4 regions of the Symbiopectobacterium purcellii genome follow, and region 3 is predicted to be linked to each of the others. Evidence: predicted binding sites of a transcription regulator. Region 3 holds the regulator's gene; each other region holds the start of a gene.

Region 1 (7,507 bases), 730 kb from region 3:
GCGCCAGAGTGCGGAATAGTGTTGTGTCATCAATCTCAAACGGTATAATGCACCTCGTTTTCCGCACACTACTTCAGTGCCGAAGTGGCGAAATCGGTAGACGCAGTTGATTCAAAATCAACCGTTGAAAGACGTGCCGGTTCGAGTCCGGCCTTCGGCACCATTAGTATGAAAATCAAGTCACCGCAAGGTGGCTTTTTTTATGTCTGAAATCTACTGGCTATACCTCTTTGCTCTGTGTATCGCTAAATGAAGCGCATAAAGCCTATAAAAGACACCCTTTAGCCAGGCTCAACTGCTGCTGAGCTAACGCCTCGACTTCCCGAGGTTCATGCGACACCAATAAAAGCGTTACCGAAAAGATCTGCTGTATTTCCTTCATCGCCTGCCATAGCCGTAACCTCACGGGCCAATCGAGACTGGAGAAGGGCTCATCAAGCAACAGAACCTGAGGCTCACTGATTAATGCCCTCGCCAGAGCCGCTCTCTGCTGTTCCCCGCCCGAAATGTGTGTGGGGTAGCGTTTAGCCAAATGTTCTATTTCAAGTAATTTTAACAGGTCGTGACGTTTCTCACTGAACTGTGGCTTTTTAGCCGCGTACTGAGCAAGGCGCAGATTATTATCAACCGATAAATAAGGAAACAAATACAAGTGCTGATTCAAATAACGACAAGGACGCTGCCAGATAGGCCGTTTATCGATACATTGACCCGCTATTGATATAGAGCCCCGATAATCAATGTTCCCTACGATAGCGTTCAGCAACGTCGTTTTCCCACTGCCAGAAGGGCCACAAATAGCGGTGCAGCTACCCGGCTCCACTGAGAAACTGATATTTTCCAGAATGCCGCAGGAAAGATTATTCACCTTTAACATTCAGCCTTCCTCGTTGTTGCAATAGATGCAATATCACTAAGAGAAAAATCGAAAAGATAATCAGCAACAGGGCACAGCCGACAGCCAAAGAAAAATCACCGCTGGCAATATTCAGGAAAACCGCAATAGGTAAGGTTTCCGTTTTCATTCTGGTCGCGCCAGCTAGCATCAGCGTGGCACCGAATTCACCCAGTGCCCGTGACATCGCCAACACACAGCCACTCAGTAATGAGCGCCAGACGAGGGGGATTTCTACCAGGAAAAACGTTTTTAGCGGTGGTAAACCTAGGTTATAAGCCGTGTGTATATAAGGTGGTGAAATAGAGATCAACGCACTGTAGGCATTGCGCGTTTGTATTGAACAGGCAACGTAGGTTTGCGCAATGATGATACCCAAGGGAGAAAATAACCACTTGGAGAGTGTTGGAACTAACTGCCCTACATACCCTTCTTGCCCCAGGAGGAGTAATAGACCAATCCCCACGACCAGTGGCGGCATGACCATGGGTAAATCCAGTAGGATGTTTATTATGTTCTTTCCTGGGAATGAGAGGCGAGACATTGCCCAGGCGGCAGGAAGGCTGATTACGCTCGATAGCAATAACGACGTTAGCGCTGTGCTGACTGAGAGCAACAGCGCAAACCGAATTTCATCATCGAATAATAACTGAATAAATTGGCTAAGGCTAAGCTGGGAGAAAAGTGCAAGCAGCGATCCGCCAATCAAAAAAAGCAAAAGCACCAGCGGAATTAATGCCAGCTTAGCCATTCAGTTATCTACCCGACTCAGATTCAATTAATGCTTCTTAATCGGCAGATAACCTTGATCGGTAAACATCTTGATGCCCTGCGGTGATGCAAAGAATTCAGCAAGCTGTTTAGCGGCATCTGGATGGGCACTGGTTTTTAATACGGCGATAGTAGCCACTTCTTCCGGGGTTCCTGGCGGGGAAGGTAACAAGGTTAGCGTATCCTGATTCTTCATTGCATCAGAAAGCCCAATAACCGCAGCATCAACATCACCGTTCATTAAGTAAATCAGCAATTGTTTGATCGTGGTTGCTTGTACCACCACTTTTTCTTTCAGTTCTTTCTCATACCCACTGGCGACCAGCAATTGTTCTCCACTTTTTCCCAGCGCAATCGCTTTAGGGTCACCCATGCCGATTTTTAAATGACTTTTAGCAAGATCGGCCAACGTTTTAACGTCTCCGCCGGTTGCTTTCCTGACGGCCATCACGGGGGTGTGATACACCAGCGGATAAGAAGACGTCACCTGCCCGTCTTGCTGTAATTTTTCAACGTAGTCTTCAGAACCCGGCAGGAAAACATCCCCCGTCTTGGTCAGATTAAAACGCGTGAGAATTTGCCCTGAGCCACCGTATTCAATAACCACCTTATGGCCGGTGTCTTTTTCAAACACTCCCACCACGGATTCTACTGGCTGTCTCAACCCCGCTCCGGCATACAGATGTAACTCGACCGCACTGGCCGTATAACTGGCCATGAGTAAAGGCAGCACCATAAGGGATTTTATTACGCGTTTAGGCATGGGGAATTCTCTTATCGTTAACATTCTGGGAAAGGGATAGCCGAACGAATCGTTAGATCCCTATATATTACATTACATAACGACAAGCAAAATAATCGGGATGGCGATAAAGCTAAAGTGGCAAAAGGATGATCCTGGTCATGTTGAACAGGGTTTATCCCCGCAGCCACTCTCTTTAACCCAGTGAAATCAACCCAGTTCTGCCGTGGTTTCCCGCGCAGTATCCGGTTGCTTGCGTCGCAACTGCGTTAGCACCAGCAGCAGAGCGAGTAATGCCAGCACGGCACCGGAAATGGAAACAGCACCGTAGCTTCCGCCGAGGTTCAGCACGGCACTGCCTAATGCGGCGCCCAGCGCGTTGCCGAGGTTAAATGCACCGATATTAACCGATGAGGCCAGCCCAGGAGCACCTGCCGCTTCACGCATTACCCAGGTTTGCAATGGCGGGACTACGGCAAAAGCCGCGGTTCCCCAGATGACCAGGCCGATGGCGGCACCTGCCTTGGTGGTTGCCAGCCAGGGGAATGCCACCATGCTGATGGCGATCAGGCTTAAAAATACCATCAGCGAGCCTTTGACTGAACGGTCTGCCAGTTTGCCGCCTAACTTGGCTCCGAGGGTGAAGCCAATGCCAATCAACACCAACATGCCAGTCACATAGCCGGGAGAAACTTGCGTAATCGATTCGAGCGAAGGGGCAATGTAGGTGTAGAGTGTGAACATGGCCCCAGCCCCCATAACGGTGGTCGCCAGGATCACTAACACCACGGGCTGTGTGAGCACGCGCAGTTCAGCTCGCACATTGGGCCTTTCTCCATGGCCGCCTTTGGGCAGGAAGGCACCCAGTGACAGCATTGCCGCTACGCCCAACAACGCGATACCCAGAAAAGATTCACGCCACCCGACCACTTGGCCAAACCAGGTTGCCACGGGAACGCCGCCGATATTGGCGATGGTTAACCCCATAAACATGGCGGCAACGGCACTGGCCTGTTTCTCTCGAGGCACGAGGCTTGCCGCCACAATTGAACCAATACCAAAGAATGCCCCGTGGTTTAAGCTTGTGATGATACGTGCAATCACCAGGCTGGTGTAATTGGGGGCTATGGCGGAGGCCAGATTGCCCAGGGTAAAAATTGCCATCAGCGCCATCAAGGCTCTGCGGCGCGGCCAGCGAGCGAACAGCAGCGTCATCACCGGCGCACCGACCATCACGCCGATGGCATAAGCAGAAATCAGCATTCCTGCGGTCGGGATGGATACATCCATACCCTGAGCGATGGTCGGGAGCATGCCCATGGGGCCGAATTCGGTGGTGCCAATACCAAATGCGCCAACGGCGAGCGAGAGCAATGGCAGGGTAGAATGGGTGCGTGAAGAGGTACGGCTTGTCGGCATGATTTGCTTCCTAATCGTTGCGATTTGAACGCCACCAGCATTGAATCGCCCCGGAACGACAGGCATCCATCAGCGCTTGCGATTTGAACTCGGCATTCTGCCGCGATTAAGCGAGGAGATAAACGTAGAAAAATAAAAAACACTTTTGCGAAAAGTGGCAGACTGATGGCAATGCCAGTTAGTTATTATCGATGAAAATACTGAGAGGGATATCGGGTGAAGGCTGTAGAGGGGGTTGCTCTACGCGTTATTTCGGACTCACAGGCCCTGCCGCGTCGGGTAACTCCCTCTTGGTAATGTATTAATTACAAAATCGCCTCGCCTTCATAGGCCTGACGATACAGCTCAATAACCTGTTCTTTGGTGGCTTTGCGTGGGTTGGTCAGTTGGCACACGTCTTTCTTCGCATTCTCAGCCATGATGGCAAAATCTTCCGGTTTGACGCCAAGGCTCTTGAGGTCGCGCGGAATGCCCACCTGTTGGCCCAAGCGTTGAATCGCGCTAATGGCTTTCAATGCGGCTTCATCTGTCGACAGCCCATCCACCTTTTCGCCCATGGCTTCGGCGATATCCCTGAACCGGTTGAGGTTGCCGATGAGGTTGAAGGATTCAACGTACGGCAGCAGAATAGCATTACACACACCGTGCGGCAGATTATAAAAACCGCCGAGCTGATGCGCCATGGCATGTACATAGCCCAGTGACGCGTTGTTGAAGGCAATTCCCGCCAGATATTGCGCGTAAGCCATATTGTCCCTGGCTTTCATATATTCACCATTGGCAACGGCCTTTGGCAAATATTGGGTGATCATTTTGATGGCTTTTAAGGCGGCGGCATCGGTAAGCGGGTTTGCCATAGTAGAAACATAAGCTTCAATGGCGTGTGTTAGTGCATCCATCCCGGTCGCCGCGGTTAATGATGGCGGCATGCCGACCATTAACTCCGGATCGTTTATGGAGATCTGTGGCGTAACGCGCCAGTCAACGATCGCCATTTTCACTTTGCGTTCTGTATCGGTAATAATACAAAACCGGGTAATTTCCGATGCGGTGCCCGCGGTGGTGTTAATGGCCATCAGCGGGATCATGTCATTGATCGATTTATCGACGCCTTCAAAGTCGCGAATATTTCCACCGTTAGCGGCGATAAGGCCAATCCCTTTCGCACAGTCATGCGACGAGCCACCACCGAGAGAAACAATCGCGTTGCAGTCATTTTCCCGATAAGACTTGATGCCTTCGGCAACGTTTTTATCCGTCGGGTTGGGCTCCGCACCGCCAAATATATGAACGCCAATACCTGCCTTTTTATAAATTTCAGCAACCTTATCCGCCATTCCGCTTTTGGCGAGAAAGGCATCGGTGACAATAAGGATCTTTTTAGCATTTAACGTTTTTGCAAGACTGCCTGCTTCCTGAACGCTGCCCTCACCAAATACATTTCGTGTGGGTAGAAAATAATATGTCGACATACAATTTCCCCTATTTATAAATGATGGTTGTCAGTATGTTCATCAGAGCTTCTGGTCATTTTGTTAAAAAATAGCCACTTAGCGCCAACATTAAGCAGCACCAGATATGAGTAACAAAAGCAGAGGGTGAACATCTGTGGGCAGTGTAAGGGAATAGTGGTGATGAACTTTGATTTGCATCACATTATGTTCGATTGTTTTTAACAATAAGTGACATTGTTTTTACAACTAATTTGCGAGATGTTTAAAACTGACCAAAGATAAGCGTTGTAGTGGGAAGCGTGGAATGGAACGCAGGGGGAACACGAAACGATGGGAGAGCATTAATAGTCGAAGAGTGCAGCGAGAGAAGTACCAAGTCCTGCGGCGATGATACTGATGATTTCTAAGGTTGGATTTCTGACGCCACGTTCAATACCACTTAAGTAAGTTCGATCCAGATTACATCTACTGGCCAGTGCCATCTGCGTGAGTCCGGCCTCAACGCGCAGCGTTTTGATGCGTTGTCCAAAGCGCCGCGTAACGTCACCGGTGTTCTGCATATCGACACTGTCCTGTTGTTGCTGTCTGTGTGATTCATCATTATAACCCACCCAAAGTAGAACGTTATCTGTGCAATCTGCATTTTCATGTGTTGCTTCATTCTGGTGATAGCACCGCTGCAAGTCGATGCGGTGAAGTGGGTACCAGCCCGACCTGAAGCCCGAAGGCGCTAAAGCGCTTGTTGATGACATTCACAACGTTAAGCTCCCACCAAAAGTGCATAAAAATCAGAGCATGCCCGTTGCCAGCCTTTGATAATCAATTGCATCATGTAGCGCGTTTTGCCCGATAGCGGGCTGGTAATGGAATGATGAAATAACAGGATGCTCGATGAAGCGGCTAACACTATTGACTCTGGGATGGGTACTGTCTGCACCGGCGTTTGCACAGCCACAACTGCCGGCGGTGGTTATCAAAGATGTGACCTTGGTGTCCGGTACTACGGTGAGAGTGGGCAATGCCATTAACGCCCTTTTTCGTATTTCCACGCTGGGGAATGGGACGACGGATTTATGGCTTAATGTCGATTGAGATACCGGCCAAAAAACACATCTGTTTGCCAGTATTACCCCTCCCGTACCACACCGGCCAAGCATTCGGGTCTATGGCGCGGGCTCACTGGCGCGTTATGTCCCTGGCATGCCTTTCGAACCAGAGGCAGACAGCCCCTATAGCACCGATCCTGCACTGGATGTGTGCCAACAAAACGTTCCCATCCCCAAATGGGTTGCGCTTGCTGAAGCCGATGCGCAGGGTAATCGACCCTTTATTGATGTGACCAACAGTACCAGAGTGGGCGATCGGCTTCAGGTCCGTCTTGCAACGGACTACGGGCGTATCCATCAAGATGAAAAATACCTCGCGCCCTATTCGGTGAAAATAACGGATAAGGTTTTTGACTGTGCACTGGATAAGGGCCAAACCCTTAATCAGCTGGCGTTGGATAATCAGGGACGAATAACGGATAGCCAGTCTGAAGAAAACCCTGCATTCACCGCGCTTTCCGCTGACGACGCCGCGCTCGCAAAAAGGCTTTGCGCAGTTAACGATATTCGTCAGCTTGGCGGTAACGGCACGCTGGCATGGCGTGAAAAGCCGATGGCGGAGGATTTGCCGTTACGACCTGATTTTGCGCAAAACGATCCGGCACCGATCCAAAGCCATCCACTGCCACAGGCCGTGGCGGATACCGTGCAACAGGCGGTTGCGACACCGCAGCAGCGCCCGACATTTAAGCGCCTGAGCTATGCCCAAAAATCACCGGGCGAGGATCTCGCCGCGTTTGTGGTACAAATCGATGTCCTACCGGACGGAACCGTACTGACGTTGGATAAGATGACGTTGGGTGGTGTGGTGTTTTATTCACAACATGTACGTCTGTTTAATATCGTGGACGTTAAAAAATGGGATTCGCTGGCAGAACAACCGGTTATCAGTCATACGCTGGAAAACACATTTGTGCTGCCTTTGGCGGCGGACACCACGTATCGCTGGAAGAATAGCCAGAGCGATAACAAATCGACCGGTCAGCAGTGCCGTGCAGATAGCGCATGGCGCAGCGCCGTGGCCATTAGCCCGCATTTCCCCGGTCGCTATCTGGAATTCACCTGTACTGACGATCGCGGTGATGGCCGCCCGATGAGCAGTGACTATGCTTATCTTGAG
Region 2 (7,507 bases), 2.3 Mb from region 3:
CCTGTATCCGGTGCCCATGGTCACCTATGAAAGTGACAACTTTTATTTTCGCGGGCTGGGTGGGGGGTATTACCTGTGGAATGATGGACAAAATCGCCTGTCGGTAACTGCACTCTATTCTGCGCTGGGATTCAAACCGAGCGATAACGACGATGCGCAGATGAAGCAACTGGATAAGCGCCGTGGCACGCTGATGGCGGGGCTGGCCTATTCTCACTCCGCGTCCTGGGGCATTTTGCGCACCTCTCTGATGGCGGATACCTTGGGTTACAGCGACGGTTATCTGTGGGACAACACCTATCTGTATCGCTTCGAATTGGGTGACTGGTCATTGACGCCGGGCGTCGGTGTGACCTGGAGCAGCGAAAGACTCAACCGCTACTACTTTGGTATCAGTGGCAAAGAGGCATCACGCTCAGGCTTAGGCGCTTACCGTCCTGATGGTGACTGGTCACCGTACGCCGAGTTGAGCACCAACTACCGTATTAACGATAGCTGGAGCGCATGGGCGACCGGGCGTTATGTACGCCTGGCGGATGAAGTAAAAGAGAGTCCGATGGTCGATCGCAGCTATACCATGGTGTTTGGCGCGGGTGTGAGCTATCGCTTCTAACGCCTGATGCGCTAAAACAGGGCAAATGCCGCACAATAATGGGGTGATTTCACCCCATTTGCACGTTTTGGGCGCGCTGTGGCTCAGCTAGGGTAGTTAACAGGATGCAAGGAGGATGGCGATGACAACCCGACAGATTCGATTTCCTGATGGTTCAACGCTGCCCGCTATCGGGCAGGGCACGTGGTTTATGGGGGAAGCGGTCAGTGAGAAGGCGCGTGAAATAAAGGCCTTGCAGGCAGGGCTCGATCTCGGGCTCAGGCTTATTGATACCGCAGAAATGTACGCCGACGGTGGTGCAGAGAGCGTAGTGGGTGCTGCACTGCGTGGGCGGCGTGACGCAGCGTTTCTGGTCTCCAAGGTCTATCCGCACAATGCGGGCGGTGCGAAAGCGATTGAAGCCTGTGAGCGCAGCCTGAAACGGCTGCAAACCGACGTGTTGGATTTATACCTGCTGCACTGGCGCGGAGGTATCCGGTTGGAAGAGACCATCACGGCAATGGAGGCGCTGCAACAGGCAGGCAAAATTCGTCAGTGGGGCGTGTCCAATCTGGACGTGGCCGACATGAATGAACTCTGGTCTTTGTCGGGCGGTGAGCGCTGCATGACCAATCAGGTGCTCTATCACGTTGCCTCGCGCGGCATTGAATTTGATTTACTGCCCTGGTGTCAGGCACGTGCCGTGCCGGTGATGGCCTACTGTCCATTAGCTCAAGCGGGTACGCTGCGCCGCAACCTGTTTTCTCACCCGGTGATAACGCGTATGGCAGAAAAATACCAGGCGACGTCTGCTCAGATTATGCTGGCGTGGGTATTGCGACAACCCGGTGTGATGGCGATTCCGAAAGCGAGTTCGGTGGCCCACGTTGAAGAAAACGCACACGCGCTCACGTTGGAATTGGACAGTGGTGATATCGCGGCGCTGGATGCCGCTTTTCCCGCACCGACCAGTAAGCAGCCGTTGGCTGTTGTGTAGCGGGATAGGGCAGTGAGGCTCAATGGGTTAGCATTATGTGACTAACGCCGCCCGCATGGCTGCGAGCGGCGATTTCGGATCTACGGACGTAAACCCGTTTCTCTGATCAACGTTTTACGCTAATCACCGTCGTCAAACGCGCGGGTGCAGCCGGAGTAGCAACAAACGGCTGCGTCACGCGTGCTGTTTCCACGCAAACAAAGGTTTTATAACCGTCATCCGGCATATCAGCGATGGTTTTAGACACTTCTGCCGCCGGGTTCCAGGCAACCGCATCGCTGTGGTGCGTGTGGTGCACGTCGATAGTGCGTTTCAGCGTTGGATCCACGATGCTGCTCACTGCTTCTGGATGCGTATAGATACGGTCGGTACGCGCGCTGAATGTCAGATCGCCACCTTGCGTCGTCAACTTGCCTTGATTGACCTTATCAATAAAGGTATCGCCCAAACCGCTGACGCGGATATGGTCAATGTCACCAATCTTGAAGTAGGTGTGCAAGGCGCTGGTGATGCTGTAATCGCCCTGCGCTTCTAATTCGATGGTGCAGGTTTTACCCAGCTTGTAGCGCGCCGTCAGCGTGAAAGCGTGTGGCCAGCTTGCCAACGTCTCCGGCGTATCACGCAGGGTGAAAGTCAGCTCAACGCCGTTGGCGTCTTCACGGTGCGCGGTGAATTCCAACGGCAGCAAACGGGCAAAACCGTGGTTAGGTTCCGCGAATGGACCAAACCATGGGAAACAGATCGGCACACCACCACGAATGGCGACACCCTCAGCGAACGGCATATTGTCGCTCAACCACAGCACGGGGGGTTCACCCTGCGGCTGCCAATGCAGCAGATGGGCACCTTGCAGCGTGACGGCAGCACGTACCTGCGGATGATCAACCACAATAACCGGCAGTTGGTCTATCTGGCGTTGAGTGAGCGTGGATGAAATTTCAGATTTGATGGGAAGTGAAAAATTTTATCGTTCATGATGTTACCTTGTTTTATTTGTATTTCGTGTTGCATCATGGCGGAACGCAGCTAATAAAAAGGGCGACATTATGTCGCCCCTAGCATCGCTTATCGCACCGTCGCCTTATTTGGAGATGTGGGCGATCAGGTCCAGTACTTTGTTGGAGTAGCCGGTTTCGTTGTCATACCAGGAAACCAGTTTCACAAAGTTGTCGTTGAGCGCGATACCGGCTTTGGCATCGAACACAGACGTCAGAATTTCGCCGTTGAAATCGGTGGAAACCACGTCATCTTCAACGTAGCCCAGAACGCCTTTCAGCTCGCCTTCAGAAGCGGCTTTGAGGGCTTTCTTGATTTCTTCGTAAGAGGCTGCTTTTTCCAGACGAACAGTCAGGTCAACCACAGAAACGTTCGGGGTCGGAACGCGGAACGCCATACCGGTCAGTTTGCCGTTCAGCTCTGGCAGAACTTTACCTACTGCTTTAGCTGCACCAGTAGAGGACGGAATGATGTTCTGGGATGCGCCGCGGCCGCCGCGCCAGTCTTTGTGAGACGGGCCATCAACGGTTTTCTGCGTAGCCGTGGTGGCGTGAACAGTGGTCATCAGACCTTCGATGATACCGAAGTTGTCGTTGATCACTTTTGCCAGCGGTGCCAGGCAGTTAGTGGTGCAAGATGCGTTGGAAACGATATCTTGTCCGGCATATTTGTCAAAGTTGGCACCACGAACGAACATCGGGGTGTCATCTTTGGACGGGCCAGTCAGAACCACTTTTTTCGCGCCAGCGGTGATGTGCTTACGTGCAGTTTCGTCAGTCAGGAAGATACCGGTTGCTTCTGCAACCACGTCAACACCAACTTCGTCCCACTTCAGGTTAGCCGGATCTCTTTCTGCGGTAACGCGGATTTTTTTGCCGTTAACAATCAGCTGACCGTCTTTCACTTCAACGGTGCCGTCAAAACGGCCGTGAGTTGAGTCGTATTTCAGCATGTAAGCCATGTAGTCAGCGTCCAACAGGTCGTTGATTGCAACGATCTCAATGTCAGAACGTTTCTGAGCAGCACGGAAAACAATGCGGCCGATGCGGCCAAAACCGTTGATACCTACTTTGATAGTCATATATTCCACCAGCTATGGTTTGTGAATAATGGTTAGTGAATAAAGGTTGGTTGTAAAATTACAAAAACCTTGCTGAGCGTCAAGCGGAATCGTGTCAATAGTTGCGGCAAGTCAAATCTGAGACGCAAAGGTTGCACGAAAATGCGCCGTAATGAAACTTAGGAACATCTTTCCCTTAAATGGGACCGTTTGCACCAATATAAAGCCCGCAGTCCCGATAAATGTGATGAGTGTCACAATTGCTGGGGCCTTGGTCGGTTACTCCTCATTTTAGTCGGAAAAAACGTTATGAGGATGTTAATTCTTGTTAAGCTAAGCAATGCCAAACAAAAATGATAACGAGACAATCATGGACAAACCAGCTTCAACGTCTGCACCGGCAGGCAAGGGAACGTTGACGGAGATGCAACAGTACGTGACGCAGCAACGCGGCACTGAACCTGCCTATTCAGGCAAACTGTTGCATAATAAACGCACCGGGGTGTATCACTGCCTGTGTTGCCAAAGCGCGCTGTTTTACTCCGACAACAAATATGACTCAGGATGCGGCTGGCCCAGCTTTGATCGGCCCGTGGCGAAGGGAGCCATTCGCTATCTGGAAGATTTTTCGCATAACATGCACCGTATCGAAATTCGCTGCGGTAAATGCGATGCCCATTTGGGGCATGTGTTCCCCGATGGTCCGCAAACCACTGGGGAACGTTACTGCGTTAACTCGGCCTCGTTGAGCTTTATCGATGGCAGCGACGGTGAGAAAGTGGATGGCTGACGTTGCGGGATGACAGTTGTAGCTAAAACGTTTCAGCCTGTTGGATTTTGATCAAAAATAGCAATGACAGGATGGCAATCACGATGCTCGATAAACAGCTTGATGAGGTTGTGACGGCGCTGACGCCGGATATCTACCAACGCCTGGCAACCGCCGTGGAGCTGGGGAAATGGCCTGATGGCGTGCCGTTGACGCCGGAGCAAAAAGAAAATTGCCTGCAAATGGTGATGCTATGGCAATCGCGCCATAACGTGGAAGCGGAACACATGACCATCAATACCGACGGTGAGTTGGTGATGAAAAGCAAGCAAGAGCTGAAGCAGGCGTTTGCCATCGACAAGCTGATTCAGCGAGAACGCCAGTAAGCAAGCCCCCTGAATGCACAGGGGCTCTGCGTTAAGCGGGGGGGGGGGGCGCTGAGGTCGCGCTAAAGTCGGCCAGGCTAATACGGCGCGCTCCGTGAGCCACCATCTCGACCAAAGCGGCTTCACTGTCACCCGGTTGGAGATTTACCCCGCGACAACCGTATTCAACGATCTGCACGTCATACCCGAGTGTCAGTGCATCAAGCACGGTAAATTTTACGCAGTAGTCCGTTGCCAGCCCCATGATGGTCAACTGCGTGATACCGCGTTGGCGCAACAGGGCATCCAGTGCGGTGGAGGCGCGTTTGCCGTTGTCGAAAAAAGCGCTGTAGCTGTCAATGTCAGGCTGAGTGCCTTTCTGTATCACCGCATCAAACGCCCCACGTTCAAGGCGCGCGTGAAATTCTGCACCACGCGTGCCCTGTACGCAGTGCACGTGCCACCATGTTTGCGCTAATCCTGCCAGTTCGCCACGCTCTCCCACGACAGCGTTCGGATGGTTGGCTGCGAAGCTCAGATGATTAGCCGGGTGCCAGTCCTGGCTGGCGATGACCGGCATTCCTGCACGCTGCGCCACCGCTATCGCGGCGTTGGCAACATCGATGGTGATGTCACCTTCTGCGACAGGCAGTGCGCCGTTCGGACAAAAATCATTCTGCAAATCAATCAACAGCAGGGCATGGTTTATGACGACAGGGTTCATGGCAGCTCGCTCCAGCATCCGGGTTAGGCGTCCTGAGTCAGTTCGCCGCGCAGGTCTTGTTGCATTAGCTGGCGAATGGTATCAGGGGTTAAATCAGGTTGGCTCAGCAGATAATGCAGTTTAGTCAGCGCGGCTTCCACCGTCATATCGAAACCGCTGATCACGCCAGCCTGCGCCAGCGCATTGCCGGTGGCGTAACCTTCCATATTCACCCGTCCGGAAATGCACTGGGTGAGGTTAACCACCACGATACCGCGCGCTGATGCCTGACGCAGCTCGTCCAGCAGCGCCGGGCTTTGCGGCGCGTTACCCACACCATAAGAGCGCAATATCAGCGCCTTGACCGGCTGGCTCAGGAAGTTACGCACTACGTCCGCTGAAATCCCTGGATAGACAGTGATCACACCGATCGGTTGCGGGGTAATCGGATGTACGATCAGCGGTGCGCAGGAGGTTTCTGACGGCGCTGGCACCAGACGGCGTATATGAATACCGGCCTCTAACAGGGTCGGAAAATTGGGAGAGGCGAACGCATCGAAGCCGTCGGCATGGGCTTTGGTGGTGCGGTTACCGCGCAGCAGCTTGTTATTGAAGAACAGGCTGACTTCATTTACCGGATGATTAGCCGCGACGTACAGTGCATTAAGCAGGTTGGTTTGCCCATCTGAACGCAATTCGGCCAACGGAATTTGTGACCCTGTAACAATGAGCGGCTTTGCCAGATTCTCCATAATGAAGGAGAGGGCAGAAGCTGTGAAGGCCATGGTATCGGTGCCGTGCAGAATCACGAAGCCATCGTATTCATCGTAATGTTGTTGAATATCCTCAGCGATAGCCTGCCAATCGGCAGGGGGCATGTCGGAGGAGTCAATCAGTGGGTCATATTCATGGATGGTAAAATCAGGCATTTCCGGACGATGAAACTCCGGCATGTTGGCCAGTTGCTGTTGCAGGTGACCTGAAACTGGAATGTAACCATTGGCGGAGCGTTGCATACCAATCGTACCGCCGGTATACGCGACATAAATGGATTTCTTTTGCATGCTGTTCTTATCTAAAAGATGAAAAACAGCCCGACATAAGCCGGGCTGAGGGAGAACCCTGTGTGACGTTGTCTTATTTTACTTCACCGCAGGCCATGCACAGCGCATAGCGATGCTGCGGATCGTTAAACGTGTTGAGCAAAGCCGGTTGTGCTTGCACCACCTCAGCCAACTGCGCTACTGGCGCAGGTAGCATGGCCTGAAGTCGGGCAGGTAACCAGGCGTGGGCGGCGGCGTTGACGCGGTTTAGCATCATATCCAGCAGGCTTGGCTGTTCTTCGAACCAGTTGAGCTGGTATTGGCCCAACTTGGCCAATTCAGCGGCTTTTTTGACGGCGTCGTCGAAGTCACCCAACTGATCGACCAACCCGTTGGTCTTGGCATCATCACCGGTCCAAACGTGCCCCTGGGCGATTTTATCAATCTCTTCCGGGCTTTTCTTGCGTGACTGTGCAACCAGATCGACGAAGTTTTTATAACCGCGCTCGATGCTGATTTGCATCATCTGAGCAAACTCGGGCGGCAGCGTTTTGGTGATGCTGAGATCCGCTAACGGTGAGGTTGCCACGCCGTCGGTATGTACGCCAATAGACCCAAGGGTATTTTCAAAGGTGGTGATCACGCCAAATATCCCAATCGAGCCAGTCAAGGTGCTCGGGCTGGCGATAATCGCGTTCGCCGGCGTGGAGATCCAGTAGCCACCGGAGGCGGCCATACCGCCCATGGATACCACGATCGGTTTGCCAGCCAAGCGTACCGCCATCAGCTCAGCGCGAATCTTCTCTGAGGCGGTTACGCTGCCGCCGGGGCTGTTGACGCGCAGCACGATCGCCTTGATTTTAGGATCCAGTCTGGCCTGGCGAATTTGGGCCGCCGTGGTATCGCCACCGACCACTCCCGGGGTTTCCGGACCGTCAACAATGGCGCCACTGGCAAAAATCACCGCGATTTCAGCGCCGCT
Region 3 (7,507 bases):
GACAAACTGATTCTTGAATCCATCAAGCTCAACCTGGTGCCAGGCTCACGCATTGGTCTGCTAGGGCACAACGGTGCCGGTAAATCTACGTTGATCAAGCTGTTAGCGGGTGAACTGGCCCCGTTGCACGGCGAAATCGGGCTGGCGAAGGGCGTAAAACTTGGCTATTTTGCCCAGCATCAGCTTGAGTTTCTGCGTGCGGATGAATCTCCGTTGCAACACCTCGTCCGTTTGGCAGAACGGGAAACCGAGCAGCAACTGCGCGATTATCTCGGCGGCTTCGGTTTTCAAGGCGATAAAGTGACGGAAGTGACCGAGCGTTTCTCGGGTGGCGAAAAAGCCCGCCTGGTACTGGCACTGGTCGTGTGGCAACGCCCTAACCTGCTGTTGCTCGATGAACCGACCAACCACCTCGATTTGGACATGCGCCAGGCACTGACAGAAGCGTTGATCGATTTCGAAGGTGCGCTGGTGGTGGTCTCCCACGATCGACACCTGATCCGATCCACCACGGACGATCTCTATCTGGTGCACGATCGCAAAGTGGAGCCGTTTGATGGCGATCTGGAGGATTACCAGCAATGGCTGACGGACGTGCAGCGCCAAAACAGCGCCGCTGAATCCATCGATAAGCCCACCTCAACCAACAACGCACAGGCGCGCAAGGACCAAAAGCGGCGCGAAGCAGAGCTGCGCACTCAAACCCAGCCGTTGCGTAAAAAGATTGCTCAGTATGAGCAGCAGATGGAGAAACTCGCCGAGGCGTTGGCAAAAGTCGAAGCGCGTTTATCAGACAGCGAACTGTACGACCAAAGCCGCAAAGCTGAACTGACGGGATGTCTGCAACAGCAGGCCACACTCAAAGGCGAACAGGAGGAGGCAGAAATGGCCTGGCTGGACGCACAAGAGCAGCTAGAACAGATGCTGAATGAGGGGTAGTAAAGATATTCTCAGAAAAAATGGCGCGGGTTTAGTTTTCGCCTTTTGGTTTTTTGTATTTCCTGCGCGTAAAAAATTACGCTCAGGTGGACGTGACCGCCGGATGAGCGACATGGATGTCGCGAAAGCCTGCGCCGCGTCAGGAACGCGTCGCAGGCGGTCCGAACAGTGGGCACGAACGCCGAAGGCACCGCGCAGCGGCGTGATTTCTCGCGACAAGCCAGGGGTCACGGGGCGACGGCGATTGAGCCGCCCCGTGTCGGGCGCACACTGCAACAGTTGCAGAAAAAGAGGCTGGTTTACGCGCACGAAACCTTCGCGATACTCACATTGAAAAACAAGCCCGTCAGTGCCAGATCAGCAGTACACAGGCCGCGGTAAGCACGCCCATCGAGACGTTAAAAATCACCCATGCTTTGCGGCTACGCAACAAACGGCCAATCGCCGTACCGAAGCCCAGCCAAATAACGCCAGAAATCAGATTAACCAACACAATGCCAAAACTTATCAGCAGCACCGAGTGGTTATAGCCGCTGCCCGCCAGACTGAAACTGGCGACTGAACCCAGCGCCATCAGCCAGGCTTTGGGATTGAGAAATTGAAGCAGCCAGCCTTGATACAGTCGCAGCGGCTGCGGCGGTGGTGCGCTCGCTTCCAGCCGTTCATAGGCCGCTGTCGCAATTTTCCACGCCAGCCACAGCAAATAGAGACTACCGAGCACTTTCAGTATCAGGTGCAACGCAGGATAGAGCAGGATCATGCCGCCCACACCAAATGCCACCAGCAGTAAAATGCTCTGCATGCCGAGCATGATACCCACCATCAGCCACAGCGATCGCATAAAGCCGAAGTTCGCACCGGAGGTTGTCAACAGCATGTTATTCGGGCCAGGCGTGATCGCCGCCACCCAGAGAAACGCCAACATCGATAAAAATAAGCCCTGTTCCACGTCTTGACTGCCCCTTGTCCCCACCGTTACGGTATGATTTATTGACCTGACTGAGCGTTAGCCCGTCTGTTACACCGCAATGCTCGCTGAGCGGCGCAAGCAGGTTAGCGCAGTGTGATGAATATCGCACAATTATTTCCCGAGGTCGTTCCGATTCCCATGCAGTCCTCAACATTTCGCCCGTTACGCGGGGCTGATAACCCGCATGTACAAACGCTGTTGCCGCGCCTGATTCGCCGTCGTGCTCGCTTGCAGCCAGTGTGGCAACAACTCGATCTGCCTGACGGCGATTTTGTCGATCTGGCTTGGAGCGAAGCGCCGCAAGGCGCATGCCATAAACCCCGCGTGGTGCTGTTTCACGGTCTGGAAGGCAGCTTTCACAGTCCCTATGCGCACGGTTTGTTGCAAGCGTGCCGTCAACAAGGCTGGCTGGCGGTGATTATGCATTTTCGCGGCTGCAGCGGCCGTCCCAACCGTCTGAATCGTATCTACCATTCGGGTGAAACGGACGATGGCAGCTATCTGCTACGCTGGATGCGAGATACGCTAGGCGACGTGCCAACCGCTGCCATTGGCATTTCTCTGGGCGGCAATATGCTGGCTTGCCTGCTGGCTAAATGGGAAGAAGCCCGGTTGCTCTGCGCTGCAGCGATTGTCTCCGCGCCGTTTCATCTCGACGCCTGTAGCCGCAGAATCGAACAGGGTTTTTCACGTATTTATCAGCGTTATCTGGTAGGACAGTTGAAACAGAATGCCCGGCGTAAGCTGGCGCGCTACCCGGGTTCGTTACCGATTATTCCGGCACAGTTGCAACGTATCAAGGGATTGCGTGAGTTTGATGATGCGATCACCGCCCGTATTCATGGTTTTCAGGATGCTGCCGACTACTACCATCAGTGCAGTGCACTGGCGTTGCTGCCCACCATTCGCACGCCAACGCTTATCATCCATGCGCAGGACGATCCTTTCATGACACCCGAGGTGATCCCAAACATCAGCCACCTGCCCGACACTATCGAATACCAACTGACAGCGCACGGCGGACACGTCGGGTTTGTCGGCGGTACATTACTGAAACCGGAAATGTGGCTGGAACAACGCATTCCGGACTGGTTCACGCGCTTTTTATCGGCGGACACCGCAGAGGCAATAGCATGATGATTCCCTGGCAGCAGCTTGATAGCGATACCCTGCAAAATATCATTGAGTCCTTTGTGTTACGTGAAGGCACGGATTACGGCGAACAGGAGCGCTCACTGGAGGAAAAAGTCAGGGATATACGCCGCCAGCTTGCCTCCGGTGATGTGGTGCTGGTGTGGTCAGAGCTGCATGAAACGCTGAATATCATGCCTCGCACCCAGCTAAATGAAAATACGCCGTAGCGTGATAAATCACCGTTTCCTGACGTGCGGGGGGTCGTCTTGCGTCACCGGGTCTGTTATACAGTGAGAACCATGTTAGCCAAATGCCTAATCCGACGGAGTGCAACCGCATGTCGCAACAACACCCGATCATTGCCGTTACCGGCTCCAGTGGAGCAGGCACCACCACGACCAGCCTCGCGTTCAGGAAGATCTTCCAGCAGTTGCAGATAAAAGCCGCTTCACTGGAAGGCGATAGCTTTCACCGTTATACCCGGCCAGAGATGGACATGGCGATTCGCAAAGCGAAAGATTTGGGCCGCCATATCAGCTATTTCGGCCCAGAGGCCAATGATTTCAGCCTGCTTGAGCAGGCGTTTATCGAATATGGCCGCAACGGTACCGGAAAAACGCGCAAATACCTGCACATCTATGATGAGGCGATCCCCTACAATCAGGTGCCCGGCACCTTTACCCCGTGGGAGCCGATGCAGCATCCTACCGATATGCTGTTTTATGAGGGGCTGCACGGTGCCGTGGTCACTGACCAGTACGATGTTGCCCAGCACGTTGACCTACTGGTCGGTGTGGTTCCCATCGTCAATCTGGAATGGATTCAAAAGCTGGTGCGCGATATCAACGAACGCGGTCACTCGCGTGAAGCCGTGATGGATTCTGTGGTGCGTTCCATGGAGGATTACATTACCTATATCACGCCGCAGTTTTCTCGCACCCACATCAACTTCCAGCGCGTACCGACGATTGATACCTCAAACCCCTTTGCGGCCAAGGCGATCCCTTCGCTGGACGAGAGCTTTGTGGTGATCCATTTCCAGGGCGTCGAGCATATTGACTATCCCTACCTGCTGGCCATGCTGCAAGGCTCGTTTATTTCACACATCAATACCTTGGTGGTGCCGGGGGGAAAAATGGGGCTCGCCATGGAACTGATCATGGCACCGTTGGTAAAACGGCTGGCAGAAGGGCGTAGCGCGGGCTGAGATAAAACACACGCAGCCCGCCAGAAAACGATGCGACAACGAAGAAAGCTATTCGACTATGAAGAAACTAGGCGACAGCGACGATTTCGTGGCTATGCGTGACCTTCACCGCCTTTTCTAACATTAGCGCCACTGAACAATACTTCTCCGCCGACAGCGATACGGCTCGTTCAACCACCTTATCCGTTAGCCCTACGCCCGTGACGACAAAATGCAGGTTGATATGGGTAAACAGACGCGGCGTTTCTTCACGACGCGTGGAGGATAATTTGACTTCACACCCGGTAATGGTATTGCGGCCCTTTTGCAAAATGGACACCACATCAATGGCGCTACAGCCTCCTGCCGCCATCAACACCATCTCCATCGGACTGGGCGCTTTATCGCCAGCATTGCCATCCATCAGGATCTGATGCCCGGATGACGACTCACCGAGAAAGGTCAGATCTTCGACCCATTTTACGCGCGCTTGCATCCACAACTCCTCAAATTTATTCGAAAATTACTCACTGTTATATATAAAAACCGCCGATAACTAGAGCTTAATCATGCTGAAGCGAGACAACACAAGACAGGCTCGTCAAGCTGTGTTACAAACAGGAATAGAATCCGTTCCTTCAGTTTTAAGCTGACGGTCAGAACGGGTCGTGACGTCGCCATACAGAGGCCAGTATATTCCCTGACGTCAGTCCGCCAACACGGAATTTTTACTACTAGCACGTTAATACGCCGTACAGGGAACTCTGAACCCTGTAATTTGCGCAGTGAATTACAACAGAGGATAACAGCGAATGGTTCTCGGCAAACCGCAGACAGACCCGACTCTTGAATGGTTCCTTTCTCATTGTCATATTCACAAGTATCCATCGAAGAGCACGCTAATTCACCAAGGTGAAAAGGCAGAAACGCTTTACTACATCGTGAAAGGCTCAGTAGCTGTGCTGATCAAGGATGAAGAAGGCAAGGAAATGATCCTCTCCTACCTCAACCAGGGGGATTTTATTGGAGAACTGGGCCTGTTCGAAGAGGGCCAGGAACGCAGTGCATGGGTACGGGCAAAAACTGCCTGTGAAGTCGCTGAAATCTCCTACAAAAAATTCCGTCAGCTGATCCAGGTCAACCCGGATATTCTGATGCGTCTTTCCTCACAGATGGCGCGTCGCCTCCAGGTGACTTCCCAGAAAGTGGGCAATCTGGCCTTCCTGGATGTCACGGGCCGCATTGCACAGACGTTGTTGAACCTGGCGAAGCAACCCGATGCCATGACGCACCCGGATGGGATGCAAATCAAGATCACGCGTCAGGAAATTGGTCAGATTGTTGGCTGTTCCCGCGAAACGGTAGGCCGTATTCTGAAAATGCTGGAAGATCAGAATCTGATCTCGGCACACGGCAAAACTATCGTGGTATACGGCACACGCTGATACCCTCAGCGCCGTTGAGACAAAAGCACGTTGTGCACTGCGCAGCGTGCTTTTGACAAGTCTAGGCTACTCCGCTTTCACCACCGCTTCGACCGCCCGCGCGAACCGCGCCATGCCCTGATCGATATCTTCCAGATCAATCACCAGCGACGGCACAAAACGCACCACGTTAGGCCCAGCGACCAGCACCATCACGCCTTGCTCTGCGGCAGCGGCAAGGAACTTACCCGCCTGACCGTGCCATTTCGGCTTCAGTTCTGCGCCAATCAGCAGGCCCATACCGCGAATCTGTTCAAAAATACCGTGCTCTTCATTAATCGCCTGAAGAATCGAGACGAAACGCTCGTGGCGTGCTTGTACACCGGAAAGCACCTGTGGGGTATTGATGGTGTCCAATGCGGCTTCAGCCACCGCACAAGCCAGCGGGTTACCGCCGTAGGTAGTACCGTGTACGCCAACGGTCATCACCGAGGCGACCTCTTCAGTGGTCAGCATGGCGCTGATGGGGAAACCGCCGCCCAACGCTTTCGCCGTGGTAAGAATATCCGGCGTCACGCCATAGTGCATGTAGGTAAACAGCTTGCCGGAACGTCCCATGCCGCTTTGCACTTCATCAAACACCAGCAGAGCGTGATGCTGATCGCACAGCTCACGCACGCCTTTGAGGAATTCTGGCGTGGCCGGTGTAATGCCACCTTCACCCTGAATCGGCTCCAGCACCACGGCACAGGTGTGGTCATCCATCACCGCTTTTACTGCGGCCAGATCGTTGAACGGCACGTGCACGATATCGGCCGGTTTTGGTCCGAAGCCATCAGCGTATTTCGCCTGGCCACCGACCGAGACAGTGAACAAGGTGCGACCGTGAAACGCATTGTAGAACGCAATGATTTTGGTTTTATACGGGCTGTGGCGCTTAATCGCATAGTGACGAGCTAGCTTGAAAGCCGCTTCGTTGGCTTCAGCTCCAGAGTTAACAAAGAACACGCGTTCGGCAAAGGTGGCGTCGATCAATTTGCTGGCCAGACGCAGCGCGGGCTCATTGGTAAAGATATTGCTGGTGTGCCACAGCGTTTCGCCCTGCTGCTTTAACGCCGCCACCAGCGCAGGGTGGCAGTGACCTAATGCCGTTACCGCAATCCCACCAGCAAAGTCGATGTACTCGCGCCCTTGCTGATCCCATACGCGACTCCCTTTGCCTTTAACAGGCACAAATTGCGCCGGTGCGTATACGGGTAGAATCACCTTGTCATGCGTCGCCCGGGTTACCGCCTTTGAATCTGTTGTCATTTGCTTTCGTCCACACCGCTTAAAGTGAAAATATAATCATCAAATATGCATAAAAAATCAATACACAAGGTTATAAAATAGCGCGTTATGACAGTCCGTTTTATCGCAACCGGTGCTGATAACCTCAGGTATTAAGGAAATTCTGCAACAATTGATGCCCTTGCTCACTCAGAATGCTCTCCGGGTGAAACTGCACCCCTTCTAACGGCAAGGTACGGTGGCGTATTCCCATGATTTCATCACGCTCACCGTCACGCTCCGTCCAGGCCGTAACATCAAACGCAGTAGGCAAAGAGGCAGGGTCAATCACCAGAGAGTGGTAGCGCGTCACCGTCAATGGCAGCGCCAGCCCGCTAAAAACGCCGCTCCCGGTGTGCTGTATCACGGAGGTTTTGCCGTGCATCACCTCACGCGCCCGCACTACGCGCGCACCAAATGCCTGCCCCATCGCCTGATGACCGAGACACACGCCCAGAATGGGCAGTTTGCCTGCAAAATGGCGAATCGCCGCCAGAGAAATACCCGCGTCATCCGGTGTACAAG
Region 4 (7,507 bases), 1.0 Mb from region 3:
TCTTCATGACAGGCGATTTGGAACACAGAGTCGGCCGAAGTGTAGAAAATCGGTTTCCCGGTTTTCATGTGCTCTTCACCCAGTTGCTCAAGGATAACGGTGCCGGAAGAGTGGCAATTGCCCAGATACCCCGGCAAATTGGCACGTTCTACCAACAAATCCAACAATGCCTGTGGGAAGCTGTTTTCCTGATCGCTGAAATAGCCCCAATCAAACAGCACCGGCACCCCTGCCAACTCCCAGTGGCCCGACGGCGTGTCTTTACCAGAGGATATTTCACTGGCGTGCGCATACGCACCGATGATGTCTGCCTTAGCATCCAATCCCGCAGGGAAATGCCCGGTAGAGGCTTCCGCCGCCTTGCCCAGCCCTAAACGGGTTAAGTTCGGCAGATGGAGTGGCCCACTACGACCTTGATTGGCTTTGCCCTCGGCGCAGGCTTGCGCAATGTGACCAAGGGTATCAGAACCGGCATCGCCAAAACGCGCCGCATCTGCGCTGCTACCGATGCCGAATGAATCCAGAACCATAATAAATGCACGTTTCATTGTTTTCTCTCATCTTTCGTAAGCGACGTTTGCGTTGCTCGATGTTGCACCAGTGACTCGCGGTTAATCAGCCTGATCGGCACCGATACAGCGATAAACCATTGGCATGGCTATTGGCGATTCATCACCAATGCTGATGGCGGTTTGCACCGCCAGCGCCGCCGCTTGCCATACGGTTTCACTGTTGGCATGAATTACCGCCAGAGGACGCGAGGCACCCACGCTCTCGCCCACGCTCACCACAGCGTCTAACCCGACGCTGTGATCGATAGCATCCCCCGCCTGACGACGACCGCCGCCTAGCGCGACCACCGCCATGCCGAGCGCCCGGGTATCCATCGCAGTAACGATACCGCTGCGGACGGGAAACACCGGTTTACTGAGTACGGCTACCGGTAAATAAGCGTCCATCTGCTCGACAAAATCCGTTGGCCCGCCCTGTGCTGCCACCATACGGCCAAATACCTCAGCGGCGCGTCCACTATCCAGCACCGCTTGCAGACGCTGGCGTGCCACATCAGGGGTTTCTGCAAGACGGCCTGCCTGCAACATCTCAATGCAAAGCGACATGTTAACATCATACAGCCGGGAATTACGGTGCTCACCCGTTAAAAACCGAACCGCTTCACGGACTTCCAACGCATTACCCGCACTCGATGCCAGCACCTGATTCATGTCGGTTAACAGCGCCGTGGTACGGCAACCCGCTCGATTTGCTACGCTAACGATGGATTGCGCCAGCTGTTCCGACAGCGCGTAAGTGGGCATAAAAGCGCCCGAGCCCATTTTGACATCCATCACCAACGCATCCAGTCCTTCCGCCAGCTTTTTACACAGTATTGAGGCGGTGATCAATGGGATAGAGTCGACCGTTGCGGTGATATCACGCGTGGCGTAAAAACGCTTATCGGCAGGTGCCAGAGAACGGGTTTGCCCGATGATCGCCACGCCAACCTGACGAATGATGTCGCGAAACCGCTCGTCTTCCGGAAAGATGTTGAGGCCGGGTATCGACTCGAGTTTGTCCAGTGTGCCGCCCGTGTGGCCCAAACCGCGCCCGGATATCATCGGCACATAGCCGCCGCACGCCGCCACCATGGGTCCCAGCATCAGGGAGGTGACATCGCCTACGCCGCCCGTCGAATGCTTGTCCACCAGCGGACCATTCAGGTTGAGATCGCCCCAGTGTAATCGGCTGCCCGAATCGCGCATCGCCAGCGTTAGCGCCACGCGCTCATCCATGGTCATGTCGCGAAAACAGATGGCCATCGCCAGCGCGGCGATCTGCCCTTCTGAGACGCTGTTATCGCATATCCCATTGATGAAAAAACGAATTTCATCTTCGCTCAACGTCTTGCCATCACGCTTGTTGCGAATGATTTCCTGAGTCAGAAACACAGCCATGCCTCCCGATCAAACTGCCGTAATGCACCACGCCATCAGTAGCCCGACGACGAGGGAGCGCCCTTCTGCCCCAACGTAGTCAGGAGATCGCCTAACAGGCCGGATGCGCCAAAGCGGAAGTGGCGGACATCGGCCCACCCTTCACCCATGATGTCATCAGCCAGCTTCAGGTAAATCGCCGCATCCTGTGCGGTGCGCACACCGCCTGCGGCTTTGAAGCCCACGCGATCGCCGACGTTTTTATCACGAAGGGTTTGCAGCATGATTTCAGCGCTGTGCGGCGTGGCGTTAACCGCCACTTTTCCCGTGGAGGTTTTAATAAAATCGGCGCCAGCATCGATGGCTATTTCACTTGCCTGACGAATCAAGGCATCCGTTTTTAACTCACCGCTTTCAATGATCACTTTCAGCAGCACGCCAGCCTTCTGGCACAGCGTGTGGCAGGCAGCCACCAGCGTATGACCGGTTTCCGTGTCCCCCGCCATTAATGCACGATAGGGAAACACCACGTCCACCTCATCGGCACCATAGGCTATCGCCGCCAGGGTTTCCGCGCAGGCGATATCAATATCATCACCGCCCTCAGGAAAATTGGTTACGGTCGCAATACGGATGTCTGGCGTGCCCTGCTCACGCAGCGTTTTACGCGCCAGTGGGATAAAACGGGGATAAATACAGATGGCAGCCGTGTTTCCTGCCGCGCTGCGCGCCTGCTGACAGAGTGCGATCACCCGCGCTGGTGTATCATCGTCGTTCAGGGTGGTCAAATCCATTAGCCCCAGCGCACGTTGCGCTACAGCAGTTAAGTCAGTCATAGCAATATCCTGTATGTTATGGTTTTTCACGCTTTATTGTGAGAATAATAACAAAAAACAAGTATAATGTAATTTAAACAACATTAATGCGGTCAGAGTCACTCTTCCACCATGCTGCTCGATAAGTATAAGACGGGAGGAGAGATCGCGATGTGCCGTGGGCTATTAATGGGGCGGCAAGGACGTTATATACCCTCAATAATTCGAGTTGCAGGACAAAACGTTAACGTTTTGAACAGCGCTTGCGAATGAATCCCGATGAGCTGCCTCAAGTAAGTGATTCGAGTGGATAAGCCCAGCCAACGTACATGCAACTTGAAATATGATGGGTATAACGGGTCAGAGAGAAACACATCCTTGTGTTTCGATTGATGATAATCAGATGCGGAATGCACCAACGGCCATACTGAGCTCTTCTGCACGTTCTGCCAGCGAACTGGCAGCAGCAGATTCATTCACCAACGCCGCGTTCTGCTGAGTGACCGTCTCCATTTGTGAAATCGCCGTATTAATTTGCCCAATCCCTAAACTTTGCTCATGGCTGGCAGTGGAGATTTCGGTCACCAGTGAGGCCACCTGCTTAATCTCCGTCACCACCTCTTGAATAGCATTACCCGCATTCCTGACGACATGACGACCTTGGCTCACTTGTTCAACCGAGGCGTTGATGAGCTCATTAATCTCTTTAGCCGCACTGGCACTGCGCTGCGCCAGCGAACGTACCTCTCCGGCCACCACGGCAAAACCACGCCCTTGCTCACCGGCTCTCGCCGCCTCTACGGCGGCATTGAGTGCCAAAATATTGGTTTGAAACGAGATGCCCTCAATCACGTTAATGATGCTGGTAATTTTCTGCGATGAGGTCACCATCAGCTCCATCGCCGCAATCACCTCCACCATCATGTCCCCGCCTTTGACCGCCTGCTGAGAGGCAGACACCGCCAGCTGGCTGGCATGTGCTGCATTGGTCGCATTCAGCGTTACCGACGAGGTGATTTGCTCCATTGAAGCAGCCGTCTCTTCCAAAGAACTGGCCTGTTGCTCGGTGCGAGACGAAAGGTCGATATTGCCGCTACTGATCTGGCCGGACGCTGTGGCAATGATATCGGCATTGCGGTGAACGCGTTCAACGATACCAGTCAGGTTCAGCATCATCTCTTGTAATGCCGTCTGAAGTTGCCCCATTTCATCACGCGACGTGATGTCAACCTGATGGGTAAGATCGCCACCCGCGACGCTCCTCGCCACTTCAACCGCATGCTTGATGGGCACCGCAATCGACATAATCAATCGCCAGCCGGAAAAGGCTACTATCAAGACACCGGCTAAAAATATAATCACAACCATTGATAATATCTGACTCAAATCACTTTGAGATTCAGAATATAGTGCACTGCCGACGTCAGACTGAAGCTTGATAAGCTGGTCGATAATCTGTTGTAACGGTAAATACTCTTTTTTTAGCGAATGGTTAATAATATCTTCCAACTTATCTTTGTCATGATTCTTTATGGCATTGATAGCAGGAATAATAACGTTCTGATGATACGTTTCGCGTAATGCAGCATACTTTTCAAACAGCGTTTTCTCTTCGCCTGTCAGATAGGTATTACTGTATAGCGTCCATTGTTGATCATAGGTTTTAAGTGCATTTTCAATCTGGCCTAGCGCATTACTGACATTATCTGGCTGGGCCAGATCAACGCTGGCGATTTCAAACATCACGCTGTCCGTCTGGCGAGTGACGTTAGCCAAATACCCCAGTGCCACCAACCTGTCGTTATACAGGGTTTTCATCGACTGATTAACGTTATTAATACCCGATAGTCCTATTATCGTAACGACACCCAGTAGTAATGCCATCAACGTCATAACTGAAATCAATTTTAATTTAATGCTCATAGAAAAATCCCTGGATAGAAGATTTACCAGCATAGCGATCCCTGGATTAAAGTATTCATCGCGTCTCAAAAAAAATTTTAAAAACAATGAACGCCCCGATAAGATATATTTACATCTTATGCCCTTTAAAAAGGGGGCTATTCATACTAAAAAGGAAGTGCGTCGCGTTATATTATCAAGGCAAGTAAAGTTATCGTTACATCAAAGACGCATTAAATATAAGGTTTTTTGAATTCAGCGCTTCGGGCTACACTGCGCTTATCGTGACTGATAAAGATGCCCCTTACCCATGACAGACGCCTTACGCCCCCAATGGCAACTCTATATGCTGCGCACCGCCAACGGCGCACTTTATACTGGCATCACGCGCGATATAACGCGCAGAGTGGCACAACATCAGGATGGAAAGGGTGCAAAGGCACTGCGAGGAAAAGGCGAACTGACACTGGTGTATCACTGTGAAGTGGGGGATCACACCACGGCGTTACGGCTGGAATACCGTCTCAAGCAACTGAGCAAGCAGCAAAAAGAGAGGCTGGTACGCGACCAGCCGACGGCACTCTCTGACTATATATGCATCGATATTCCCTGAAGCGATCAGGGGAGAAAACGTTGGAAGGGCGCAGCATAATCCACAATGCCACTCACGCCTTCAAAATGGTTATCGGAAAGCGGATACATCTGGAAGGCGTCATCGCTATCAGGCCAGCGGCAGCGTAACTGCTGCTCCCGCGCAGGCACAAAGCCAAAACGGGCATAATATGCAGGAGAACCAAGTACCACCACGGCGGTGTAGCCAAACTCGTTTAGCGCATCCAGCCCTTCGTAAACCAGTTTTTCTCCCCATCCTTGGCAGCGCAGCGTTTCATCTATCGCCAGCGGCCCCAAAGCGACCCATTGTCGGTCTTCCTCTGCGATGGTTACCGGGCTAAAAGCGACGTATCCCATCACTACGCCTTCGTCATCCGTCGCGACAACGCCAAGTGTTAACAGCCCGTCTTCTCGCAGTTGATGAACCAGTTCGGCCTCTGCCGAGGTGGGAAACGCACGACGCAGCAGCGCATCAATACCTGCTGCATCTACCGGAATTTCCACCCGTACTAACATGTTGTAGCCGCGCGATCGTCAGCGTGCATCGCGCCCTCATGTAATCCCGCCTCAACGAAATCGGCTAAACGCAGCAGGCCAATACGCAACGGCGCAGGCATGGCATCCAGATCGATAGAATCCATCAGGTTTTTAACATACAGACCCAGTTCGGTGTCCCCCTCAATGCGCAAGCGACGCTGGAAAAACAGCGTATCGGGATCTTCACGACGTGCGGCGATCAGCACCAGATCGTTGGCTTCAGCACTGAAACTGACGTCTTCCACTTCATGCTGGCTCACTACCAGGCGATCGTCTCGCAAGGTGACGAACCAGGTCAGCCCAACATCACGGACTTCTACTTTCAGCCAGCGTTCTGTCAGAAATGACAGCTCGCCTTCATCCAACGCCTGCTGAAACTGCCAGCTCAGCACCCGTTCCAACACCTGCCGCTGTATGGCAAATGGGTTAAAATTCAGAGGCTTACCTAACAAGCCCGGACCTTGACGCACAATCTGTGCCCGTAGTTTTTCCAACACTGATGTACCCCTTATAAAGCAAACCGTTCAATCCAAGCCACTCACCCGCCGAACGCAGGCTCCACTCAGGCCATGCGCACCGCATGTGCTGCTTTTCTCATCAGGCTATTTTGCCACAGCCCAGTACAGCAGACGCGATGCCGGGTCAATAATTTCATTATTATGCACGGAAATCTCGGTAATGCATGCAAGCAATCCCTATTCATTACACGATAAGCTGGCCTAAATCAAAGTCCTGCACCAGCGGGTTAATTAAGATTCCCTAACGTTAAAGAAGGGTCATGCGTTGATAATCGATTGTTATACCCTAAATAACTCAAGTTGCAGGAAGCCGGCAAGCGAACGAATCCCCAGGAGCTTACCCAGGTAAGTGACTCGGGTGAGTGAACGCAGCCAACACACCTGCAACGTGAAGTATGACGGGTATATACCCATTTTCCGCATGCCCCCCCCTGCATCAGCCCTGACATGACATCAGGCAGCCTGATGAATGAGGAAACCCGTATGGAATTACTGTGCCCCGCAGGGAACCTGCCCGCACTGAAAGCGGCAATTGATAACGGTGCCGACGCTGTTTACATCGGGCTAAAAGACGATACCAACGCACGCCACTTCGCCGGGTTGAACTTCACGGACAAAAAGTTGCAGGAGGCGAGCGACTATGTGCATCGCCATCAGCGCAAACTACATATCGCCATCAATACGTTCGCCCACCCCAACGGCTATCAACGCTGGGAGCGCGCTGTCGATATGGCCGCCAACATGGGGGCCGATGCGCTGATCCTGGCTGACCTTGCCATGCTTGAGTATGCCGCAGAGCGCTATCCGCATATTGAACGGCACGTCTCTGTACAAGCATCTGCCACTAACGAAGAGGCAATTCGTTTTTATCAGCGCCATTTTGCGGTTCACCGCATCGTACTGCCTCGCGTGCTGTCGATCCATCAGGTTAAACAGTTGGCGCGAACCAGTCCGGTGCCGCTGGAAGTGTTCGCGTTCGGCAGCCTGTGCATCATGGCTGAAGGTCGCTGTTACCTCTCCTACTACCTGACGGGAGAATCTCCCAATACCGTGGGTTCCTGTTCGCCTGCTCGTTTTGTGCGCTGGCAGCAAACCGAAAAAGGGATGGAATCGCGCTTGAACAATGTCCTGATCGACAGATATCAGGACGATGAAAATGCCGGTTATCCTACCCTGTGCAAAGGGCGTTATC

Evidence for each region. The regulator CRP, encoded in region 3, controls carbon source genes, mostly activating them, when cyclic AMP is high. The targets are predictions, from matches to a motif close to ATGTGANNNNNNTCACAT.
Region 1: K6K13_RS01760 (iron-containing alcohol dehydrogenase) is a predicted target of CRP. The motif match lies at 5,467-5,484, and genes of this name have one in related genera.
Region 2: msrB (peptide-methionine (R)-S-oxide reductase MsrB) is a predicted target of CRP. The motif match lies at 3,888-3,905, and genes of this name have one in related genera.
Region 4: deoC (deoxyribose-phosphate aldolase) is a predicted target of CRP. The motif match lies at 2,854-2,871, and genes of this name have one in related genera.

What each region holds. Positions count from the first base shown of each region.
Region 1 covers NZ_CP081864.1:381,088-388,594, forward strand. Annotated here, with positions in the region: tRNA gene K6K13_RS01735 (tRNA-Leu) at 79-163, shown strand; gene K6K13_RS01740 (ATP-binding cassette domain-containing protein) at 266-877, opposite strand; gene K6K13_RS01745 (ABC transporter permease) at 861-1,646, opposite strand; gene modA (molybdate ABC transporter substrate-binding protein) at 1,674-2,429, opposite strand; gene K6K13_RS01755 (MFS transporter) at 2,619-3,827, opposite strand; gene K6K13_RS01760 (iron-containing alcohol dehydrogenase) at 4,133-5,299, opposite strand; gene K6K13_RS23495 (helix-turn-helix domain-containing protein) at 5,623-6,033, opposite strand; gene K6K13_RS01770 (hypothetical protein) at 6,173-6,373, shown strand; gene K6K13_RS01775 (hypothetical protein) at 6,482-7,507, shown strand, end outside.
Region 2 covers NZ_CP081864.1:2,255,632-2,263,138, reverse strand. Annotated here, with positions in the region: gene K6K13_RS10465 (MipA/OmpV family protein) at 1-613, shown strand, start outside; gene K6K13_RS10460 (aldo/keto reductase) at 735-1,589, shown strand; partial or broken gene K6K13_RS10455 (D-hexose-6-phosphate mutarotase) at 1,696-2,564, opposite strand; gene gapA (glyceraldehyde-3-phosphate dehydrogenase) at 2,671-3,666, opposite strand; gene msrB (peptide-methionine (R)-S-oxide reductase MsrB) at 4,016-4,435, shown strand; gene K6K13_RS10440 (YeaC family protein) at 4,519-4,800, shown strand; gene pncA (bifunctional nicotinamidase/pyrazinamidase) at 4,832-5,488, opposite strand; gene ansA (asparaginase) at 5,527-6,546, opposite strand; gene sppA (signal peptide peptidase SppA) at 6,620-7,507, opposite strand, start outside.
Region 3 covers NZ_CP081864.1:4,598,487-4,605,993, forward strand. Annotated here, with positions in the region: gene K6K13_RS21450 (ABC transporter ATP-binding protein) at 1-939, shown strand, start outside; gene K6K13_RS21455 (LysE family translocator) at 1,286-1,888, opposite strand; gene K6K13_RS21460 (hydrolase) at 2,048-3,046, shown strand; gene K6K13_RS21465 (YheU family protein) at 3,043-3,270, shown strand; gene K6K13_RS21470 (phosphoribulokinase) at 3,381-4,250, shown strand; gene K6K13_RS21475 (OsmC family protein) at 4,318-4,725, opposite strand; gene crp (cAMP-activated global transcriptional regulator CRP) at 5,042-5,674, shown strand; gene argD (bifunctional acetylornithine/succinyldiaminopimelate transaminase) at 5,741-6,964, opposite strand; gene K6K13_RS21490 (aminodeoxychorismate synthase component II) at 7,089-7,507, opposite strand, start outside.
Region 4 covers NZ_CP081864.1:693,795-701,301, reverse strand. Annotated here, with positions in the region: gene deoB (phosphopentomutase) at 1-548, opposite strand, end outside; gene deoA (thymidine phosphorylase) at 612-1,946, opposite strand; gene deoC (deoxyribose-phosphate aldolase) at 1,988-2,767, opposite strand; gene K6K13_RS03420 (methyl-accepting chemotaxis protein) at 3,146-4,669, opposite strand; gene K6K13_RS03415 (GIY-YIG nuclease family protein) at 4,959-5,261, shown strand; gene K6K13_RS03410 (GNAT family N-acetyltransferase) at 5,267-5,776, opposite strand; gene ubiT (ubiquinone anaerobic biosynthesis accessory factor UbiT) at 5,770-6,294, opposite strand; gene ubiU (ubiquinone anaerobic biosynthesis protein UbiU) at 6,799-7,507, shown strand, end outside.